Regions from separate parts of the Neobacillus sp. SRL179 genome, predicted to be linked through region 3. Evidence: predicted binding sites of a transcription regulator. Region 3 holds the regulator's gene; each other region holds the start of a gene.
The links. The regulator Rex, encoded in region 3, represses fermentation and respiration genes when NADH is low (regulators of the CRP and FNR family bind a similar motif). The targets are predictions, from matches to a motif close to TTGTGAAATATTTCACAA.
Positions count from the first base shown of each region.

Region 1: a site for Rex is predicted at 3,602-3,619, ahead of AC4E8C_RS03355 (hydrogenase small subunit). Genes of this name have one in related genera too.
Region 2: a site for Rex is predicted at 1,984-2,001, ahead of AC4E8C_RS06575 (TIGR04053 family radical SAM/SPASM domain-containing protein). Genes of this name have one in related genera too.

Region 1 is NZ_OZ481792.1:678,274-686,160, reverse strand. Features, by position in the region: gene AC4E8C_RS03370 (M20 family metallopeptidase) at 1-1,026, shown strand, start outside; gene AC4E8C_RS03365 (NUDIX hydrolase) at 1,062-1,625, opposite strand; gene AC4E8C_RS03360 (CPBP family intramembrane glutamic endopeptidase) at 1,822-2,604, shown strand; gene AC4E8C_RS03355 (hydrogenase small subunit) at 2,704-3,555, opposite strand; gene AC4E8C_RS03350 (DMT family transporter) at 3,956-4,831, shown strand; gene AC4E8C_RS03345 (DUF3231 family protein) at 5,245-6,264, shown strand; gene AC4E8C_RS03340 (hypothetical protein) at 6,329-6,454, shown strand; gene AC4E8C_RS03335 (M20/M25/M40 family metallo-hydrolase) at 6,691-7,887, shown strand, end outside.
Region 2 is NZ_OZ481792.1:1,331,210-1,339,096, reverse strand. Features, by position in the region: gene AC4E8C_RS06580 (Crp/Fnr family transcriptional regulator) at 13-711, shown strand; gene AC4E8C_RS06575 (TIGR04053 family radical SAM/SPASM domain-containing protein) at 777-1,904, opposite strand; gene AC4E8C_RS06570 (metal-sulfur cluster assembly factor) at 2,096-2,404, opposite strand; gene AC4E8C_RS06565 (Cof-type HAD-IIB family hydrolase) at 2,721-3,533, shown strand; gene AC4E8C_RS06560 (hypothetical protein) at 3,647-3,799, shown strand; gene AC4E8C_RS06555 (DUF3813 domain-containing protein) at 3,801-3,986, shown strand; gene AC4E8C_RS06550 (YitT family protein) at 4,076-4,918, opposite strand; gene AC4E8C_RS06545 (DegV family protein) at 5,045-5,911, shown strand; gene AC4E8C_RS06540 (DUF3941 domain-containing protein) at 5,965-6,096, opposite strand; gene AC4E8C_RS06535 (CvfB family protein) at 6,170-7,033, opposite strand; gene AC4E8C_RS06530 (YajQ family cyclic di-GMP-binding protein) at 7,193-7,684, shown strand; gene AC4E8C_RS06525 (SDR family oxidoreductase) at 7,833-7,887, shown strand, end outside.
Region 3 is NZ_OZ481792.1:276,385-284,271, forward strand. Features, by position in the region: gene tsaE (tRNA (adenosine(37)-N6)-threonylcarbamoyltransferase complex ATPase subunit type 1 TsaE) at 1-399, shown strand, start outside; gene tsaB (tRNA (adenosine(37)-N6)-threonylcarbamoyltransferase complex dimerization subunit type 1 TsaB) at 396-1,100, shown strand; gene rimI (ribosomal protein S18-alanine N-acetyltransferase) at 1,116-1,565, shown strand; gene tsaD (tRNA (adenosine(37)-N6)-threonylcarbamoyltransferase complex transferase subunit TsaD) at 1,562-2,587, shown strand; gene AC4E8C_RS01545 (ABC-F family ATP-binding cassette domain-containing protein) at 3,005-4,906, opposite strand; gene moaC (cyclic pyranopterin monophosphate synthase MoaC) at 5,095-5,589, shown strand; gene AC4E8C_RS01555 (redox-sensing transcriptional repressor Rex) at 5,619-6,275, shown strand; gene AC4E8C_RS01560 (YhbD family protein) at 6,390-7,013, shown strand; gene AC4E8C_RS01565 (polymer-forming cytoskeletal protein) at 7,026-7,748, shown strand; gene AC4E8C_RS01570 (cytoplasmic protein) at 7,760-7,887, shown strand, end outside.

The sequences.
Region 1 (7,887 bases), 400 kb from region 3:
AAGGCTGTTGCCGGACATGAAACTTCATTTGTTGCTCGGAAAAAATCCTCCAAGCCAGGTCCTTCCATCGCATTCCTTGCCGAATATGATGCCCTCCCAGGATTGGGACATGGATGCGGCCATAATATTATTGGAACAACCAGTGTCGCAGCAGCGATTGCCTTAAGTAAAGTGTTAGAAGAAACCGGCGGCGAAGCGGTTGTTTTCGGTACACCCGCTGAAGAAGGCGGTCCAAACGGCAGTGCAAAAGGGAGCTTTGTCAAACATGGATTAGTAGAAGGAATTGACGCCGCACTTATGGTTCATCCTCACGGCCAAACCAGACTGACGAGTACATCGCTTGCGGTTGACCCGCTCGACTTTGAGTACATTGGAAAACCGGCCCATGCGGCAGCTTCTCCTCATGAAGGAATTAATGCCTTAGATGCTGTTATTCAGCTTTTTAATGGCATCAATGCTTTAAGACAGCAGCTCCAAGATGATGTCCGTATCCACGGCATTATCACACATGGCGGTGATGCACCGAATATTATCCCTGAATATGCTAAAGCTAGATTCTATATTCGAGCTGCTACGAGAACAAGATTAAATGAAGTCACACGTAAGGTGAAAGCTGTAGCCGAAGCAGCCGCTTTAGCCACAGGCGCAAAGGTCAACATCATCGCTTTTCAAAATGAAGTCGATAATCTTGTATTAAATAAACGTTTTGATTCTGTATTTAAGAAAGTCGTCGAAGAATTGGGCGAAACGATTGCGGTGGATGACAAAGGTATTGGCTCCACAGATGCCGGGAATATCAGTCAAGTGGTTCCGACCATCCATCCTTATATTAAAATTGGTGCAGACGAAATTGTCCCACATACCGTCCCTTTCAAAGAAGCAGCCGCTTCTCCAACAGGCGACCACGGACTGCTCACTGGGGCAAAAGCATTGGCATTAACTGCCTTACACCTTTTAACAGACGCGGATACATTGGCAAAAATTAAAACCGAATTTAAGGAAAGAAAAGCCCTAGAGGCAAAATAAGAAAAAGAGGTGCCATTTCGCATCTCTTTTTCTTATTAATAATCGTTTAGCTTTAGTTTTTCATTCAACTTCTGATATACCACTTTCATTTCGGGCTCTGTACTCGCTTCTATTGCTTCTTGAAGACCCATCCATTTAATAGCACTATTTTCATCAGGTTTGATGTGTGTCTCTTCATCTTCATCTGCTTCTATTAAATAAGTTAGATTCAAATGCACATGGGTAGCCACGTGTTTTCCTTTTTTTACGTGAGCAGGAACTCCTAAAATTTCCACCGAATAAATTTCTTTCGATACAGGCGTAATATTAGTCAATCCGGTTTCCTCTTCCGTCTCCTTCATGGCCACATGCAGTAAGTCCGCATCACCATCAGCATGACCGCCAACCCATGACCAGGATTGGTAAATATTATGATAGGCCATTAACACTTTCGTACGGCTATGATTGACAACCCACGACGAGGAAGTAAAATGAGCAAATTCATTTTCTCTCGTTAATAAGTTATCAAATGTGTCCATATATCGTAAGATTACCTCTTGGTCTTTAGCTTCTTGAGCATTGTATGGAACATAATGAATGATTTGATCTCTCAAATCCATGGCAGTTATCTCCTTTGATCTATTAAAAATATTCTTTATTATATAACAACTAGTGGCTGAACCCTATTTAATTTGCCTTGTCTTATCACAAGTACCCATAGAGGATGAAAAATTTAGTTACAAAAAATAACAATAGTTCAAAATTTTTCTGTAAAATAAAGATATAGTCTTACTTCAAAAGTTTCAGGAGGAGAACATGTTTTTTTTAAAGAAGGGTAATTATTATTATTTTGTTGTAATTTTAGGATATTTTTTGCTGGACATTTATTTAAATGTCTTTATTGCCAAGGCAAGTAATATTGTCCTCCAGCTGCTGCTTGTTATTTTATTTTTCCCGCTATTAAAACTGATTCTCAAAGGAACAAAGTTACATACCTATAAAAGAATTGGTATTGTGTTCCATCAAAAATGGAAGAAAAATGTGATAATAGGATTTAGCATTGGTTTTTCTTTTTGGTTACTAAAGTATATGATTGTCTATTTTTTAAATGGATTTGAAATTGTTGAAGTGAAAAATGTAACGGAATCATTGATATTATTCTTCTTTGTCTTTTTTTCATTTTTTATCGGTTCCTTTTTAAATGACATTATCGTTAGAGGATACGTATTTGGTCATCTAAAAGATAGACTGAATAAAAAATGGATTTTTATGATATCCATCCTATTGTATGCACTGGATGATAGTTGGAATGAAGGCTTTAGCTTTTCTAATCTATTGTTTTCTCTTGTTTTGGGTTTATCGTTAACTTATGCCTTTTATCGTACACAATCGATATGGGCAGACACAGGTATCCATTGGGGCTTAAATGTATGTTATGGAATTTTCAATGGAATGTTAGGGAGTAAAGATGGAGGAATATTTGTAACTGCTGACCATCCGAATCCGCCTGTTTATATAGAACTAATTGGCTATATCTTGCCACTTCTCATGTTTCTATTTCTCTATTTAGTTCGGAGGCATTTAAAAATAAATAAATAGATTCGGATCCTGTTTTGCTTCCTATTTAATAAAAGGCGAGCAGTTACTTTCACTGTTCGCCAAGAAACCCTTAGGAAAGTATCCATATGGTCTTAATATTTACTTTTTCCTATTGCTGCTGCAAAATCCACCTTTATCCCAGAAGCCTTTTTCAGAGCAGCCCATACAGCAGAAACCGGCAGCAATACAACGGTCGTAACCAATCGATTCACATGCATTAAATGCTAGTGTGCCCTTACATCCTAATTTAAACAAGCAATACCCTGCCTTAGCGCCTTCGTCATCGTAAGAGTACGCAAATAGTTTTTGATCAAAAAAGGGCTTTCGGTGACATGTCATATGGACAGTTTTCTGATAGAAAGCTTTGGGCCGAAGTTTTTTGTCAAGCTCTGGGAGCTCTCCATGAAAATGCACATGTAAAAGCGTTCCAATGATTACCTCAGGTATGGGCGGACAGCCTGGTACAATTGCCAAAGGTTTATCTTCGGGAACGACTTTTCTTATCTCAACAGAATTTGTTGGATTACTGCCTGCAGCCGGTATTCCTCCCCAAGCGGAACAGCTTCCCATGGCAATAACTGCTTTCGCATTTCTAGCAGCATGAACAATTTCATCCCTTACAGATTTACCTGCAATCATCAGAAATTCATCACTGCAAGGAATACTCCCTTCAACAACAAGAACATATTCCCCACTATACTTTTCAAAAATTGAGTCTTTATGGCTCTCAGCCTGAAAACCACTCGCCACAGAGAGCAGCTCACTGTATTCTAACGAAATAAAATTCAGAATCGTATCCAATGTAGTTGGTTCAGTGGAACGAGTAAAAGCTTCTTTACAACCTGTGCAATCTAATGCACTTATCCATATGACGGGAAGTCGATGATCCGTTTTTGTAATCATTTCTTCTGTTACATGTAACGTTTCTAACCAATTATAATTCGCCATCATGTTTTCCTTCTTCCTTTAAGAATAAAGAATGAAATGCTACTTCATATTGTTCAGTATTTCACATAACAAACTACTCAGTATCGTAGATAGCTGTGATATTTAGATATTCCGTTCTAAACTCTACGTTACTCTTATGATAATACTATCAACGAAAATATGAAACTAGAAATTGGAATATGGTCCCACTTAACCCATTTAAAATATAAAAATTCATAATATTCTGCTACAATAATTACAGATATTTGTTATTAAATTGGACTAGAGGTGATAGTAACATGTATAGGACTCCCTTATTTGAAAATGATGTACCAGTAGCACACTTCTCTTAATGGAGTGAAGGTGGCTACATCTCTCCGTTAGGGACATTTTGAACTATTTAAAAGACGGAGGGTATATAAAAATGAAAAACACCTTATTAGGTTCTATTTATCTAACTTTGGCCGCCAGTATTTGGGGTGGCATGTACGTTGTTGTTAAGGTTGTCGTGCCAGTCATACCGCCGCTTGAACTTGTATGGATGCGTTATTTAGTCGCTATTGTCGTACTTCTAGTTATTGGCTTCTTAACACGGCAGAAATGGAAAATCGATAAACGTCATATCTTACTAATCATATCCATTGGAATAATCGGTAACGCCATTTCAATTGTTACCCAAGAAACTGGTACAATGCTATCTACAGCACAAATGGGAGCTATTATAACTTCTTCCACACCAGCCTTTATGGTGATCTTTGCTCGCCTGCTTCTTAAAGAACAGTTGACGTTAAAAAAAGTACTCTCCGTTTGTTTAGCGACCATTGGCGTTATTCTCATTGTTGGAGTCGGTGATGTGAATTTGTCCAGTAGACTGGGTGGGATTTCACTTGTTATTGCTGCTTTAACATGGGCACTTATGTCTGTACTTATAAAGCGCGTGCCGAGTGATTATTCACAAATTGTGGTGACCACCTATTCCATATTGGTGGCTCTAATCGTGTTGACCCCCTTTGTTTTGCCACGATTACATGAAATGAACCTCTCCCCATTGACTCATCCGACTATTTGGGGAGGAGTCTTGTATTTGGGGATTATATCAACAGCATGTGGATTTTTACTTTGGAATCGCGGTTTACAAATGCTTAACGCCTCAAGTGGGGGGATCTTTTTCTTCTTTCAACCTGTGGTTGGGACTTTACTCGGTTGGCTTATTCTAGGAGAGAGTATAGGTGTAATGTTTTGGATAGGTTCCATCCTAATTCTTATGGGTGTTTTATTCGTTATGATGGAGAAAAAATAGTATTAAGAGTACCCCTTCAATGTATTTGAAGGGGTTTTACTTGTGTAACAGCATTTACATTGCTAACCTATATTCTTCGCTCTATATAGGAAAATACTACTCCTACAAAATGTTAATACAAGAAATTCTTCCTATAATTTTAATCTTCAACAAAGCATTTTAATATTGGGATAATGGAAGCCTATATTAGCCCTAAATTTAAGCTAATTGGGCTTCGCCTCTTAAACTCTGCCACAGCCTCAAGTAAATGAACTTCAAGCACTTCTTCAATTTCAATGTCATTTTTTCCTTTCAGAGACACACCCATTCCTGTTGACCTCTTTATGGAGAATGCTTTGCCATTAATTCGGATATTCTAGAAATAAATACATATTCGTTTATTTAGATATTTAAATTTATCCGGAGGTTTAGAAATGGTCTTAACAAATCCTATTAACGTATCTGAAGTAGGGTCTCTTTGGCAAACATACCAAGAAAAGACCTTAATTATGAGATTTTTAGAATACTTTATCGAAAAGACTGAAGATACCGAGGCAAGAAATCTTTTAGGAAGCTTGTGGCAGGAGCTCAACTTTTATGTAAAAGAGATTGAAGAAATCTTTTCCGAACAAGGGATGGTTATACCTATTGGTTTTACATCTGATGATGTGAATTTAAAGGCTCCTAAGTTATATGACAATGGATTTGATATCATGTTTGTTCGTATATTAAAGGAAATAAGTATGGGGCTGTACACCCTAAGTATGAATATGACCTACAATAAAAAGGTAATGGCGATCTATGAGGGGCTGACAACTGTTACTCAAAAAATCTATAAGCTCTCGACCCTTTATTTACTTGATAAGGGGATTCTTGCGTTGCCTCCAAAAGTGACCATGCCTAAAAAAAATGAATTTATTACTAGTAAAAAGTTTATGGAGGGTTATAGACTCTCTGGCGATAAAAGGGCTCTAACTGACCTTGAAGTTGGGATTCTTCATCACAACCTGGAAGCAAATAATATTGGAATGCAGCTTATTACAGGTTTTGCACAATGTGCCCAAAACAAGGATGTGAAACAATATTTTATCAAAGGGAAAGAACTTGCAAAGAAGCAAATTAAAATAATGGAAGAGTTACTTCTAGAAGCCGATGTTCAACTTTCCGCTACATCAGGAGCTACGGTAACTTCATCTACAGTGCCGCCTTTTTCTGACCGGTTAATGATGCATTGTATCTACATCCTAAATGGCTTTTCAATTGTTGGCTCTGGAACCGGTACATTTTTTAGTTTAAGAAATGATTTGGTGATGAAATCGTTGTTAATAGCAAAGGATATCTATTTCTATGCTCAAGAAGGAATTGAAATTAAGATTAAACATGGCTGGTTCGAACAACCCCCACAAATGGAGGACCGCTCCCAGCTCATCAAAGGAAATGAATATAGTGATTAACTTTAGCTAAAATTAGACATAGTGTCGGTTTCCGAACACTAATTTCAATGTGGAGGGATACACTTTGAGTGCACTTACCATCTTTGTTAAAACTATTATTACCTTAATGATTAAGGTAAGCTTTTTAATGAAAGTATACAAACAAAGACTGAATTACTTATTAAGTGCAGCCGGTAACTTAAGTTTATAAGTTTCTCAAAATTGTCTAATTCCACATTCGTAACTAATGAGGGTGGTCATTAAGTTTAACTTTAATGACCACCCTTGTATTATCATAAATTTAATATGGTGCCCTTTGTAAATTTTAGTACCTCAATTACTTATGATACGCTGAATTTTTATCCAAATTAAAAGACTTGACGGGTTTTATCTTCTTGAGATACATTTTTTAAAAATACTAATTTATTAGAAAAGAAGGTCAGGCGTATGTTGCAATGTCGTGAGGATGTGCTGGCATTCACGAAACAGCTCGTAAACATTGAAAGTGTCGTTAATACCAATGGCGAAAAGGTCATTGCTCAGTCTTTATATTCTATGATTTCCTCTATGCCCTATTTTTCACAAAACCCCAGCCGCATAGTTTTAGAACAAACGCTCAACGATAATCAAGAGCGCTATAATGTCCTTGCTTTTGTTAAAGGAACAAAGGGAAATAGCAATCGCACGGTGATCCTGATGGGGCATATTGACACGGTTGGGATTGATGATTTTAACCATTTAAAAGACCAGGCTTGCTTCCCAGATGAGCTTATGGAATCACTAAAAGACGAACAGCTGCCAGCTGGGGCTAAAGAACATTTAGATTCGGGGGATTGGTTATTTGGCCGCGGCATCCTTGATATGAAAAGCGGGGTTGCCAGTCACTTATATCTCTTAAACTATTATTCTGAACATCCTGAAGAATTAGATGGAAACATTGTTCTCTTATCGGAATGTGACGAGGAGGACAGTTCACACGGTGTTCTTTCAGCTTTAAAAACATTGAAACGCTGGAGAAGAGAACATGGTTTTGACTATGTAGCCGCTATTAATGCGGATTTCGTTTCACCAAGATATGAAGGCGACGAAAATCGCTATATCTACAAAGGGACCGTCGGAAAGCTGCTGCCATCATTCTTTATTACTGGAGCAGAAACGCATGTAGGATCCGCCTTCGAGGGACTCGATCCAAACTTTATCGCAGCGGAGCTGACCAGGCAAATTAATTACAATCCGGAGCTTTGTAACGAAGCGTTTGGTGAGACGACCGTGCCCCCCGTTTCATTAAAACAAACAGATTTGAAACCGTCTTATACCGTTCAAACTGCCTTAGCTGCCTATGTTTATTACAATTTCTTTATTCATTCTTGGTCTCCAAAGGACGTGCTTGAAAAATTAAGGGAACAAGCTATGATCGCTTTTACTAATGCCCTGACTTCCTTCGAAGAAAGGTATCAACAATACAGCATATTAAGCGGCGAACCCTATGTACAGCACCCTTGGAAACCTAGAGTGATGACGTACGAGGAAATGGAACGATTATTGATCAATGAAAACGGCGAATCGTTTACGGCACATATGAGTCAATTTAAAGAAGAGCTTCTAAAAAATCCCGAACTAGATACGCGTATGTTCGCGGCAAGA
Region 2 (7,887 bases), 1.1 Mb from region 3:
GAGGTGAATGTAATGTTAACTACGATAAAACCCACTCATTCCATTGAAATAAAAGAGTTGCTTCATTTTGCAGATAGAAAATTTAGAAGTGAAAGAGGAAGCTATTTATTTCAAGAAGGAATGGTTGCTGAGGAGCTGTACATTATAATTTCTGGTAAAATTCAAATTAGTAAAATTACGTCAGACGGCCGTGAACTTTCATTAAGAATTTGCAGTGCTAATGATATTTGTGGTGAATTGACGCTTTTTACAAATGACCCGAGATATTTATTTAGTGCAAGAGTACTTGAGGAGGGTGAAATTGTAGCAATTAACAAAGATTTACTTGAGAGTGAGATTTTCCAAAATAGCAAGCTAGCGTTTGAGTTTATGAAATGGATGAGTGATCACTTTCGAAAAACACAAACAAAATTTCGTGATCTTGTATTAAATGGAAAACGCGGCGCCCTCTTCTCTACACTTATTCGGATGTCCAATAGTTATGGAATTCAGAAAGACGGTGAAATCCTCATTGATTTGCCCTTAACCAATCAAGAACTAGCAAACTTTTGCGGGACTTCCCGCGAAAGTACTAATCGCATCCTAAGTGATTTAAAGAAAGATCATATTATTTCTGTTAAAAAAGGAAAAATTTCAATATTAGATTTGCAATATTTAAAAGACGAAATTGGCTGCGAAAATTGTTCAGCTGTTTACTGTAATATTGAATAGAGAAAAATCTCTCCCTTATTGCAAAGGCTGTCTCTCCATTAGAGGCAGCCTTTGCATTTTTTCACTTATTTTTGCTCTTGTTTTTCTCTTAGTGCTTTAGGAATGTACACACAAAATGGCTCACTTTCAAGGTAATCACCTGTCATCGCGTAAGCTCTTGACCTTGAACCACCGCACACATAGCGAAATTCACACACACCGCATTTACCTTTAAATTCGTCTGGATTTCGTAACGCCTTAAAAATAGGGGATTCACGATAGATTTCCGCTAGTGGTGTTTCACGAACGTTCCCTGCTTTTACAGGTAATAATCCACTTGGGTACACATCCCCTATATGGGAAATAAACACAAAGCCATTTCCATCATTCACACCTTTAGGAGCACGTCCAAGACCATCAATGGATCCCGTTAATCCTTTCTCTGTTAAGGCATTTAAATAATCTATTTCATCGCTCTGTGCCTTTGCTTCTCGCATCTTTTGCTGAATGACCACTCGGCGATAATGCATAGCTTCAGTTGTTTTAATATCAAACGAAACGCGTTTACTTAGGTCATAAAGCCATCTAAGAACCTTTTCATGTTCTACTGGTGAAATCATATCTGTGACCTGTCCCCTTCCTGTTGGAACAAGGAAAAAGACACTCCATAGTACACAATTTAGATCTTCTACCATCTTTGCCATTTCATCAAGGTATTCATAATTATACCTGGAAATAACAGTGTTAATTTGAATCGGAATTTCAAGTTCATGGAGATATTTGATTCGTTCCATTGTTAAATCAAAAGACCCCGCTGTTCCCCGGAAATGGTCATGTATCTCCGCTGTAGGTCCGTCAATACTAAATGCCCAGCGTGAAAGTCCAACTTCTTTAGCCTTTTGAATCGCTTCTTTGGTTACATTAGGGGTTGCACTTGGTGTCATCGACACCCTTACACCCTTTTCTACAGCATATTTGGCAATTTCAAAAATATCAGCCCTCATTAAGGGGTCGCCGCCTGTAAATACAAGAATAGGATTATTCATATTATATATTTGATCAATTAAATGTTTGCCTTCTTCAAATGATAACTCACGCGGATCTCGTGTGTATTGTGCATCTGCACGGCAATGAAGACACTTTAATTGGCACGCACGTGTTAGTTCCCATATAACAATAAACGGATCTTTATTAAAATCCCGGTTAAAAGACAATCGAAACGCCTCCCAATTCGACTATTCCAATCTAAACAGCCTTAATAATTTGTATTATAAAGGTGTTTATATTGAAAAAAAGTGAACTATCTCACAAACCGGAAGGAATATATGTCTAATTTATGTCATAAAAAAACAGCAGAAAAAATCTGCTGTTTTCTTAGAAATTGTTTATTCTGTATTAAATCCAATTAGCGGATTCCTAGAGCAATCTTTGCATAACGTGACATCATATCTTTATTCCAAGGTGGATTCCAGACGATATTCACATCGGTATCATTAACTTCGGGTATATCTGCTAAAGCACGCTTTACTTGATCAACAATTGTCCCAGCAAGTGGGCAGCCCATTGCTGTCAAAGTCATTGTAATGAAGACTACACCTTCATCATTCATATCAACATCATAGACTAAACCTAAATTAACAATATCTACTCCGAGTTCAGGGTCAATGACTAGTTCAAGTGCACCCATAATATTATCTTTTAATTCCTCATTCATGTATAAACCACTCCTTTTATTTTATGTTAATGTTAACATCCATACTTTCTATATATCTTTTGGTCCGTACTGAAAATTTGCAATACTTTATTTTGGGGTGAGACCAAAAGAACTATTCTCCTAAATCTATAAAAAGTATATAGTTTTTTATATCTTATGGTGTGAATTTTTTTACAGTTTAGATATAAAATTGTTAACATAGTAATAATAGAATTAAAAAATTTCCACAAGGTTATAAAAGTAGTGTAACATGTAGACAATTTTTTTCCTAAGGCAACGCATTTTTTTAGAAAATTTATAATAAGAAGGAGTCCGTATGACTGAGAAACATTTAATTGCATTAGATTTAGATGGTACATTATTAAACGATAATAAAACTATATCACCCAAAAATAAAGAAATTATTCAAAAAGCCAAAGCAGCAGGTCATATTGTCATGATCGCAACAGGAAGACCTTTTCGTTCCAGCGAAATGTATTACCAAGAATTGAATTTAGACACACCCATTGTCAACTTTAATGGAGCTTTTACCCACCATCCTCGCAATCATAGCTGGGGATTTTATCATGAACCACTGGATGTTAAGGTAGCAAAAGACATTGTAGAAGCATGCAGAAGTTTTCAGTTCCATAACATTATTGCGGAAGTCATGGATGACGTTTACTTCCACTATCATGATGAAAAGTTGTTGGATATATTTAGTTTTGGTAATCCAAGAATTACCACAGGCGATTTAGCTAATTACCTAACAGATTCACCAACCAGTATGCTTATTCATACAGAAGAAAATCAACTGCAAAAGATTCGTGACCATTTATCAGAAATTCATGCCGAAGTCATTGAACAGCGGAGCTGGGCTGCTCCATGGCATGTAATAGAAATTATTAAAGTTGGACTTAATAAAGCGGTTGGGTTGAAAAAGGCTGCTGATTATTACAATATCCCTGCCGAAAGAATTGTGGCATTTGGAGATGAAGACAATGATCTCGAAATGCTTGAATATGCAGGCCATGGAATTGCGATGGGAAATGCAATTGAGCAGGTCAAAAATATAGCTAAAGATGTCACACTAAGTAATGAAGAAGATGGTGTTGGTGAATATTTGGCTGATTTGTTAAATTTAAAATAAGCACTCCATTTCGCCACTGTTTACCTAATGAATCCACTAAGTTTGGTACATACTATTTATTGAGGCAGCGTTGCTGTTTCAATAAGAGCTATGAGCATATTGGAGGGATTCGAATGGGTAAACGAAACAAATCAAAACGCTTTGTCCAGCATGGTGTAGATACGGTTAGCAAACATGCTGCACGTATCCCCTATCACATGACCTACGCTGAAGCGGAAGCTCAGAAGATGGCCAATGTGCAAGAGTCCTCGCTTGGAGGAATATAACATGGGAAACCAATTATTCCAAGAAGCCAGACGATTTGTTGAAATGGCGAAATCTGCCGACCCTGCTGAAAAAGAATCTGCGGTTGCAAAGGCAAAAAACTCATTAAGTTCGGCTTTTGCCAACTCAACTGCAGCAGAGCAGTCCCAGCTCCAACAAATGCAACAAGAGCTTGATCAAATTCAATAATCAAGGAAAAGCGGAAACACCATAAATCACGGGTTTCCGCTTTTCTCATGGTGCCTGACACCCTTATCAATCTGGCTGTAGTGTTATCCTTATTCCTTCCGAAAAAAGCCATAGACCCCTGTTGTTTGCATTATGTTGGTAAAGGCATTAGGGTCTACTTCCTTAATAATTCTTTCTAAATCATAAAGTTCATAACGCGTAATGACGATCATTAACATATCTCTTGTCTCGTTCGAAAACGCCCCTTTGGCCGGTATCATGGTAATTCCCCTAACTAAGGATGCATGAATAGCCTTTTTTAATTCATCTGCCTTTTTTGTAATAATCATGGCAGTAAGTTTTGCATGTCTTGTATGAATCGCATCAATGACTCTTGTCGAGGTGTATAGCGTAACTAGCGTATAAAGTGCTTTTTCCCAGCCAAACAGAAAGCCTGCTGTTACAATGATAATTCCATTTAATACAAACATATACGGTCCAACCGGCTTATCCTTCAATCTTGATAAAACCATTGCAATGATATCGACACCGCCTGTAGAAGCACCATATTTCAACGTAATTCCCACACCTATTGCTTGAATGACACCGCCAAAAACAGCATTTAATAAAATATCATGTGACACATTTATGATAGGAATCATCGTCAGGAATAATGATGAAAGAACCACACTTAAGAAACTATACACGGTAAAAGACTTACCGACCTTTGTCCAGCCAAGAATGGCGACTGGAATATTTAATAATAGTAATAATAGGCCCATGGATGCATGGATTGGTGTATAATCACTAAGTACCTTTGAAAGTAATTGGGCAACTCCTGTAAAACCGCTGGAATAAACATTTGCTGGGATTAAAAATAAGTTCATACCGAGTGCATTTAGTAATGCACCAATACTGACAATGATTACTTTTTTAATTTGAAGCCATAGCAATGGAACTCCTCCTTTTCATTTAGATGTAATGACTAATTCTTAATACTCCATTTACATAATTGTAATTTAGAGTGGAAACCGATAAACTGAAAATAAATATATATGATGTGAAAGCAGGTGAACTTCATGCCGGTAAAAATACTCGCTGACAGCGCATGCGATTTACCAAAAAGTTTCTATGAAGAAAATAATGTTGTGCTATTCCCCCTGAAGGTTCAACTAAACGACCAAGAATATGAAGATGTTAAAACTATTAATCCTAGAACTGTTTATGATGCCATTCGGACAGGAGTTATTCCAAAAACATCACAGGTTTCTCCCCTTTTATTTGAGGAAATCTTTACTGAAATGGCTGAAAAAAATGAAGAAGGCATTTACATTGCCTTTTCATCAGAATTATCCGGTACATATTCAACCGCTGTTATGATTCTTGACCAAGTAAAGGAAAAATATCCTAACTTCCAATTAACAATCGTAGATACGAAATGTGCTTCGCTTGGGGTCGGTCTGATTGTACAGGAGGCTGCAAGGCTTGCAGCCAATGATGTCCCAAAGGAAAAAATATTAGAAGATGTTCTGTTTAGAAGCCAGCATATGGAGCATATTTTTACGGTCGAAGACTTAGATTACCTAGCAAAAGGCGGCAGAGTTTCCAAGGCTTCTGCATTTTTAGGCGGATTATTAAATATTAAACCGATTCTCAATATGGAAGACGGAAAACTGGTACCGATTGAAAAGATTAGAGGAAAAAAGAAAGTCTTCCGTCGGATCATGGAAATTATGAACGAACGGGGCTCTCAAATGGATGGGCAGATAATTGGAATCAGTCATGCGGATAATGAAGAAACCGCCATAGAGGTAAAAGCAATGATTGAGGAAGAATTTCATCCCCAAGAGGTGTATATTTCGTCCATTGGCTCAGCCATTGGCTCCCACACCGGTCCAGGTACTATTTCCATATTCTTTTTAAATCAATTGCCATCGAATATGTAATTCAGGTCGTGAACATGAAAAAAAATGAGCTGGGGCTACACCCCGCTCATTTTTTACTTATGGTCCGTTTTCTTAGAATATTGATTTTTCCCAGCTTGACGGTTTTTTTCACGCATCATGTTTTTTTCATGTCTAAAGGCATTATTGTCTTGGGCTTTTTTATCATTATCTGAGGTATGTGGCATATGCATACTCCTTTCAAAATTCCTTGCAATCCTTATTGTCTGTCATTAAGAATTAGAGTATGTACCACATTTTTTAATCTTTTTTTGCATAGGTCCAGCTTCCTTCTTGATACGCCTTTCCCTCTTTTAATAGCTTACCCAATGCCCGCTTAAACGCACCTTTACTGAGACCAAAGCGCTCTTGAATCTCCTCAGGCATACTTTTATCACTATACGGCATTGCACCATTTCTGCTCATCAAATATTCGTAAACTTTCGCTGCATCCAAGTCCTGGGATTCTTCTTTCCGGGCGAGCAATGAAACATTAATCGTTCCATCCTCTTTGACGTCAATGATACGTCCTTCAACCTTCTCACCCAATCGTGGCTCCTCTTGACGCTGGGATTCGTGAATAAATCCTTTAAACCCTTCAATGGTGTAAATCCAGCTGCCGACTTTCGCAGTTCGGTAAATATGCCCTTGTACATTTTTATTAAAATCTTTCCTTGTGGCACTAACTGAAATGGATTGGATCACCTGATCACTAGCCAGTCTCGCGTAAAGCAGGTAATTTCGGTTCAACCTTAATGTTACATAAACTAAATCTCCCGCCTGAGGCCAGACTGATTTATGGGCGGGGAGATCATCGGCACCCAATAAAATATCTTTAGGCAGACCAATGTTCAAAAAGACACCTATTTTCGGATTGGTATCTGTTACTTTGACCCAGGCATAGCTGCCCACTGAAACTTCTGGAATCATCATCGAGGCAGAGATTCTCCCTTGGGAATCAACAAATAAAAAAACCTCAACTTCTTCTTCCTCAACAAGTTCTCGCTTTGCTTGATTTTTATGAAGCAATACATCCTCATTACCATCTGTTAAAAAATAACCAAACTCAGCTATACGGGCCACGGTTAGAGTGGTTGATTGACCAATTAATTCATTTAAAGACATAATATAACTCCTTTTCTTTTTTTTCGGAGATTTTTACCTTGCAGTTGTTCGAACTGCTATATTTTACTATAATGTAGCCATAAAGTGAAACTTCAATCAGGGGTACCTCTTCTGATTGTTAGTTGAACCAATCGGTATATTACTGGAGGGTATGCAAATATGTCCAAAGATAGCTCATTTGATATTGTGTCCAAAGTGGAATTTTCTGAGGTGTCCAATGCTATTTCACAAACGATGAAAGAAATTGGCACTCGTTATGACTTTAAGGGCAGTAAAAGCGAAGTATCACTAGATAAAGAAGAACTTGTCCTCGTTTCTGATGATGAATATAAACTGGATCAATTAAAGGATGTCTTGTTTAGTAAATTAATCAAAAGAGGGGTACCGGTTAAAAACCTTGATTATGGGAAAATTGAAAAAGCATCTGGCGGCACAGTTCGCCAAAAAGCAAAGCTTGTTCAAGGAATTGATAAAGAAAATGCTAAAAAGATTAACACTATTATTAAAAACAGTGGCGTTAAGGTAAAAACTCAGGTCCAAGATGATCAAGTACGCGTAAGCGGTAAGAACCGTGATGACTTGCAAAAAATTATTTCATTAATTCGGGAAGCCGATCTTAGTATCGATGTGCAATTTATCAATTATCGATAATAGGACTATAAATTAGTTGTGTTTAGCTAAAGTTGAATCGGGATAAACAAAAGGCATAAGGAGTCATTCTTATGCCTTTTTATTTTAATGATAATTTGACTTTTTTTATCTAAAACTAACAATGATTATCGTCTTGGAGGGAATGCAAATGAGCAGTCAAAATCAACAAAAAAACACCTTTACACCCCAGCACCAAAACCATC
Region 3 (7,887 bases):
AAGTTGGCCGGCTATTTACAACCTGGTGATGTCATTGCCCTTGAGGGTGATCTAGGCGCTGGTAAAACAACTTTTACAAAAGGGTTAGCTAAGGGTCTTGAAATAAAGAAAACAGTTAACAGTCCGACATTTACCATTATTAAAGAATATAGAGGCAGGCTGCCCTTGTACCATATGGATGTATATCGGGTAACCGATGCTTGTGAAGACCTTGGTTTTCATGAATACTTTGAAGGGGATGGTGTTACAGTAGTGGAATGGGCTCATTTAATTGATGAGCAGCTGCCAGCAGAATTGTTAACCATTAACCTCTATCATGAAGGTCCTGATCAGCGGAAAATCGTTGTAGTACCAAAAGGAAAACGATATGAGCAATTATGTAAGGAGATTTTTGAATGACAATATTAGCGATTGATACTTCTAACTATACCTTAGGGGTAGCGCTTTTAGAAGAGAATCAGGTCCTTGGGGAATATATGACAAATTTAAAAAAGAATCACTCTGTTCGCATTATGCCGGCTATTGAGACCTTAATGAAGGATTGTGGAAGGGTGCCTGCAGATTTAACGAAGATTGTGGTGGCAAAGGGACCTGGTTCCTATACAGGAGTTAGAATTGGGGTAACCATTGCCAAGACATTAGCATGGACGTTAAATATTCCGTTAGTTGGTATTTCAAGCCTGGAAATTTTGGCGGCGGGAGTGGGACGATACTTTGAGGGTTTTGTGTCACCGTTATTTGATGCAAGAAGAGGACAAGTTTATACGGCCCTCTATCAGTATCAACACGGAGAACTTCAAGCGGCAGTACCGGATCAATTGGTTATGCTAGCCGATTGGGCAGCAAAGTTAAATGAACTAGACAAACCTGTTTTGTTTATTGGAAATGACTTGCCCATCCACAAAGCTGCTATTGAAGAAGTGTTAGGCGAAAAAGCGATTTTTGCGAGCATAACAGAACATAATCCACGCCCAGCAGAGCTTGCCTTGCTTGGGATGAACCAACCTGGGGAAGACATACATTCCTTTGTTCCCAATTATATTCGTTTGGCGGAAGCTGAAGCGAAGTGGTTAGAGGCAAAAGGGAAAATTTTAAAATGATAAGGATAGAGATAAATGGTAGATTCTTTTGTTTTTCGTTATATGAGGGAAGAGGATATAGACCAAGTGTTAGAAGTGGAGCATGCCTCCTTTACATTACCATGGAGTCGGGAAGCATTTTATAACGAACTACACAATAACAAATTTGCCGTCTATATTGTCATTGAAGATCATCAGAAAGTTGTCGGCTATTGTGGGGCTTGGATTGTAGTGGACGAAGCACATGTTACCAATGTTGCCATACTGCCAGAATATAGAGGGAAAAAACTTGGCGAGGCATTGATGAATAAATTAATGTCTGTTGCCCGTGAGATGGGGACAAAAAGTATGACACTGGAAGTACGTGTCACAAATCATGTCGCGCAATCATTATACCGAAAGTTTGGTTTTCAAAATGGCGGCATTCGTAAAAATTATTATTCCGATAATCAAGAAGATGCACTAATAATGTGGGTGAACTTATGAAGAAAGATTTGTATATACTTGGAATTGAAACAAGCTGTGATGAAACAGCAGTCGCTATTATAAAAAATGGCCGAGAAATTGTCGCGAATGTAGTCGCGTCACAAATTGAAAGTCATAAAAGATTTGGCGGCGTGGTACCGGAAATTGCATCCCGCCACCATGTTGAGCAAATTACGATTGTGTTAGAGGAGGCCTTGCAGCAAGCAGAGCTGACTTTTTCAGAGATTGATGCCATTGCTGTTACAGAAGGTCCAGGATTAGTAGGAGCCCTGTTAATTGGCGTAAATGCTGCCAAAGCACTTGCCTTTGCTCATAACAAACCACTCGTGCCTGTTCATCACATTGCCGGTCATATTTACGCAAATCGGCTGGTGACAGAATTTACATTCCCGCTCTTAGCGCTTGTTGTATCAGGAGGGCATACAGAGCTTGTCTATATGAAGGAACATGGCCATTTTGAGGTCATTGGTGAAACCAGGGATGACGCCGCAGGGGAGGCATACGATAAGGTAGCAAGAACGTTACATATGCCATATCCTGGCGGTCCGCATATTGATCGTTTGGCACATGAAGGAAACCCGACGATCCATTTGCCAAGGGCATGGCTGGAAGAGGGCTCCTATGATTTTAGTTTTAGCGGATTGAAATCAGCTGTCATTAATACTGTTCATAACGCGGAACAACGGGGTGAAGTAATTGCTCCAGAAGATTTAGCTGCAAGCTTTCAAGCAAGTGTCGTAGAAGTGCTGGTGAAGAAGACGGAGAAAGCTGTAGCACAATATGGCGTCAAGCAAGTGTTAGTTGCAGGCGGTGTTGCTGCCAATAAAGGGCTAAGAAGTGCTCTCGAGCTGGCCTTTTCCAACAAGCCGGATATTCAATTAGTGATTCCGCCTATATCGTTATGTACGGATAATGCTGCGATGATTGCTGCTGCTGGAAGTGTTATGTTTGAAAAAGGAGTTAGGGCTGAAATGAGTCTTAACGCCAATCCAGGACTCGATATTGAACTCTACAATGAATAAGGATTTCCCAAAAGAGTCTGGTCTCTCCTGAATTGATATTCGGAGAGTCAGGCACTTTGTTACGGGGAAATCCTCTTTTTGTGGATAATTTTATCGTAAAAATGAAGTTAAAAACCATTGTCATGTGGATAAGTCTGTGGATTATGTTGATAATGTGGATAAATATCGTGTTTATTGTGGATAAAGTGGATAAGTTTAAAATATCTTGTTATATACACTTTTATGATGTGAATAAAGTTGTGGAAAAACACAAAAATCATGTGGATATCCTAAAAATTTGTCGAATTTCTCTGAGATAATGGTGAATTTAGAAAGAAATTTGTCGAATAAACTTTGAGAATTGCTGAAACTAAGGGAAAATTGATGAAAAAAAACCGGGTAACCACCCGGTTTTCATCTTTAATCCGCAAGCTCAGCTTACTGTTCCATCAGTTGATCGAGCTCAGCTTTAGCCTTTTCGTTTTTTAAGTTAATCTCTAGTACTTTTTCGTGATCTTGAAAAATTTCCGGTTCACAGAGCTGTTCTTCATACTCTTGGATTTGTTTTTCAAGCTCTTCTATGTGTAATTCGATTTCTTCTAACTTTCGCTTTCGCTGACGTTCTATCTTTTTACTTTCCTTATCTAATTGATAACTATTTTTCTCCAAGGCAGCTTTATCGGCACTATTTTTAACTGACTCGGCTAAGGCAAGGGCGGCAAGCTCTTCCTGTTCGAGCTTTTTTTCTACATAATAATCATAATCGCCAAGGTACTCAATGCTGCCGTGTTTGCTTAATTCCAATACCTTTGTCGCAATCCGGTTAATAAAATACCTGTCATGGGAAACAAACAAAATCGTCCCAGGGTAATCGATCAGCGCATTTTCTAAGACTTCTTTGCTATCAAGGTCAAGGTGGTTGGTAGGCTCGTCCAAAATTAATAGGTTTGCTTTTTCTAACATAAGTTTAGCCAGCGCCAGCCTCGCCTTTTCACCGCCGCTTAAGGTTGAAACGATTTTTAATACATCATCACCGGAAAATAAGAAATTACCTAATACGGTTCTTATTTCTTTTTCACTTTTTAAAGGAAAGTCATCCCAAAGCTCATTCAGTACCCGTTTATTGGAGGTTAATTCAGCTTGCTGCTGGTCATAATAGCCAATCAAAAGATTTGATCCGTATTGAATCGTTCCAGCAAGGGCAGGCAGCTTCTTGATGATGGTTTTCAGAAGTGTTGATTTGCCAATCCCATTCGGTCCCACAAGGGCAATACTTTCTCCTTTATAGGCACGAAACGAAATGGCCTCCGACACTTGTTCACCATCATAACCAACCGCTAACGAATTGACAATTAATACATCATTGCCGCTTTGTTTTTCAATTTCAAAGGAAAAGTTAGCTGATTTTTCATCACCAAGCGGCCGGTCGATGATCTCCATTTTTTCGAGTTTTTTACGGCGGCTTTGCGCCCGTTTCGTAGTCGAGGCCCTGGCTAAATTCCGTTGAATAAAGTCTTGCAGATTAGCGACTTCTTGCTGTTGTTTTTCATAGACTTTCAGATCGCGCTCATAATTGGCGGCCTTTTGTTCCAGGTATGAACTATAGTTGCCTGTAAACCGCCCAATTTGCTTGCGTGAGACCTCATATACCTGTGTGACGACTTTATCCAGAAAGTATCGGTCATGGGAAACGATCAAAATTGCCCCATCATACCCCTGCAAATATTGCTCAAGCCAGGAGAGGGTATCAATATCAAGATGGTTGGTAGGCTCATCCAGAATTAAAATATCAGGTCTTGTTAACAATAACTTTCCAAGAGCAAGCCTGGTTTTTTGACCGCCGCTCAAACTTGAAATCATTAAGGAACTTTCCTGAAAGTTTAAACCATGCAGGACAGAACGAATATCAGCTTCATACTGATAGCCGCCCTGTTCTTTAAATTTTACTTGCAGCTGATCATATTCTTTTAAAATTCGTTCGTATGTGGCTGAATCTTCAAAAATACTAGGATCGGCCATTCGTTCTTCGAGCTTGCGCAGCGAATTTTCCAGCTTGCGCAGCGGTTCAAAAACGGTCAGCATTTCATCCCAAATGGACAAATGGGATTCAAGGCCGGTATTTTGCGCTAAATAGCCAATGGTTACTTCCTTGGGCTTGATAATCTCGCCGCCATCATGTGACAGATGACCAGCAATAATTTTCAGTAATGTTGATTTTCCGGCACCATTGCGGCCGACAAGGGCAACACGGTCCCGTGTTTGTAATTCTAGCTTTATATTCGATAAAATAAGGTCAGCACCATAATATTTTTGTAGTTGATTCACTTGCAACAAAATCATTTTTATTCACCTCTATTACATATAAATAGTGTACATTATATCCCGAATGTCGGCAATAAAGCGCGACTTTTGAGTAGTTTGGATACTGGAAATTTGCGTTTTTTGTGAAAAAGTGTCTATTTCGTGCAAAGTTTCACACACAGAATGTGAATAATAGTGTATTATTTTGGGGTAGGAGGATTTTTTATATGGCAGAGTTTACTCATTTTAATAAAGAGGGCAGAGCAAAAATGGTCGATGTTAGCGACAAGCCGGAAACAGCACGGACAGCTCTAGCTCATTCCAGCATTACGGTTAGTAAAGAGATTTTTGAGAAAATAACCAATCATGAAATGAAAAAAGGCGATGTTTTAGCAGTGGCCCAGGTGGCTGGAATCATGGCTGCTAAAAAGACATGGGACATTATTCCGATGTGTCATCCCATCCCTTTAACGGGAGTAAATATTTCCTTTTCATGGGAACAAAGCGAAAACAACAACTATCAATTATATATTGCTGCGTCGGTTAAAACAAAAGGGAATACTGGGGTGGAAATGGAAGCGCTCACAGCAGCCTCGGCTTGTGCCTTAACTGTTTATGATATGTGTAAAGCGGTAGATAAAGGAATGGTCATAGGACCGACCTATTTAGTTGAAAAAACGGGCGGTAAAAATGGCGATTTTAAGAGAAATGAACGGATTTAACAAAGGGATTTGAAGGGGTGTGAGAAATTATGAGTAATGAAACGACGAAGATTCCACAGGCAACAGCAAAACGGCTGCCTCTCTATTATCGATTTTTAAAGAACTTGCATACTTCCGGAAAGCAAAGGGTTTCATCTGCAGAATTAAGCGAGGCCGTAAAGGTAGACTCAGCAACCATCCGTCGAGACTTTTCTTATTTCGGCGCCTTAGGTAAAAAAGGGTATGGATACAATGTCAATTACCTGTTAACATTCTTCCGTAAAACGTTGGACCAAGATGAACTGACAAAAGTTGCCTTAATTGGGGTAGGTAATCTAGGAACGGCTTTTTTAAATTATAATTTTTTGAAAAATAATAATACCAAAATAGAGTGTGCTTTTGATGTGGATCCAGAAAAAATGGGAACAAAAGTCCGTGAGGTACCGGTTTACCATATGGATGAGCTTGAAAGGGTATTAATGGAGGAGCAAATTTCCGTTGCTATTCTAACGGTGCCAGCCCCCGTTGCGCAGATGATTACCGACCGGCTTGTGAAGGCGGAGGTAAAAGGAATTTTAAATTTCACCCCGGCACGGTTAAATGTCCCGTCATCGATTCGGGTTCATCACATTGATTTAGCGGTTGAATTACAATCATTGATTTACTTTTTGAAACATTATCCAACTCAAGAAAAAGAAGAAGAATAAGCAAAAGGGCCTTTCACAAAATGTGGGGGCCCTTTTTTTGGAAAATTTTTATTAGCAGCTTTACATGCGTAACAGTGTTATGTTACACTGTTTTCATGAAAGGGGTTTTCATAAATGAGCGAGGAGTTAATATCGAAAAAAGATTTATTAGATCTTGCCGGGATATCTTACGGGCAATTGTATAGATGGAAGCGGAAGGATCTTATACCAGAAGAATGGTTTATTCGAAAATCCACCTTTACCGGCCAAGAAACATTTTTTCCAAAAGAGAAGATTTTAGAGAGAATTAACAAGATTCAAATGATGAAAGAAAATTTGTCCTTGGATGAGCTCGCTGATATGTTTTCACCTAATATAGGCGATTTGCAGCTGGAAAAAGATGAATTAATAAAACGTAACATTGTTTCGGATATGGTGATGAGCTTTTACTTAACCCACGATAAAGGCAGTCACAAATTTACTTTTACTAGAATGCTGGAAGTTTATGTGTTAGAGAAGCTTCTCCAATCAGGGGAGATCAATCTAGACGAAGGAAAAATGCTGCTTCAGGTATTAAAGGACCATGCTCAGCTAATTAAGCAAAAAAGCTGTGATTTGGTCGTAACGCGGAAGCTGGGTGTATCAACCTGTCTGCTGTTAATAAATGCGGAAGAGTTCCATTTTGATAAAGACACAAAGATGGTCGTGTCATTATCGCTGATGAGTTGTATGGAGGAAATAAAAGCGAAATTACTCTAAAGGAGAATAGCGATGGAAACGAAAAACAGGGGCGACCTGGTTATTAATGGATTAGGTTCATCAAATGGAGGGCAATTCAACCTTGTTACCTTAAATGGCAAGGGAACCATTAACACTGACTTGGAATGCAATGAGGTTGAGTGCAATGGTTCTGGCACGATGAAGGGAAATGTGACAGCCAATAACGCAAAGATTAATGGAACGGCCCGGTTTAATGGGAACGTGGAGGCTCACAAGTTTATCGTGGAAGGGACAGCAAAGATTGATCAAAATCTGTCAGTGAACCATTTAAAGGTTTCAGGTAAAGTCTCCGTAGGTGGAAAAGTAAAATGTGAGGAAATAAGTCAACGGGGCTTTTTTACGGTCGGAGAAGATTGTGAAGCGGAAACCTTTAAGGGAGAATATCGGTTTACAATTGGCGGTCTTCTCAATGCTGATCAAGTGGATATTAAAATTTATGGCGATTGTAAGGCAAAGGAAATCGGAGGGCAAACCATTATTGTTAGGCAGCAAAAAGGGTCATTTATAGGTTCGTTGTTTAAGCCATTTTTCAAAACACAATTGGAAACCGACTTAATCGAAGGTGACATCGTTGAATTGGAAAATACGATTGCAAAAGTTGTCCGAGGTCACCACGTCAAAATAGGACCTAATTGTGAAATTGGCCTAGTAGAATATACAGAAGATTTTTCACAGGATAAACAGGCCGTTATTCGGGAGAGTAGAAAGGTTTAGGAGGGGTCGAAATGAGTAAAAATCTAGTTATAAATGGTTCGGGAAGTTATCCTGGCGGCATATACGATAAAATAAGCATCCGAGGAGAAGGAACGATTGTCAATGATGTCGAATGTTCGACCTTCCATGTTTATGGGAC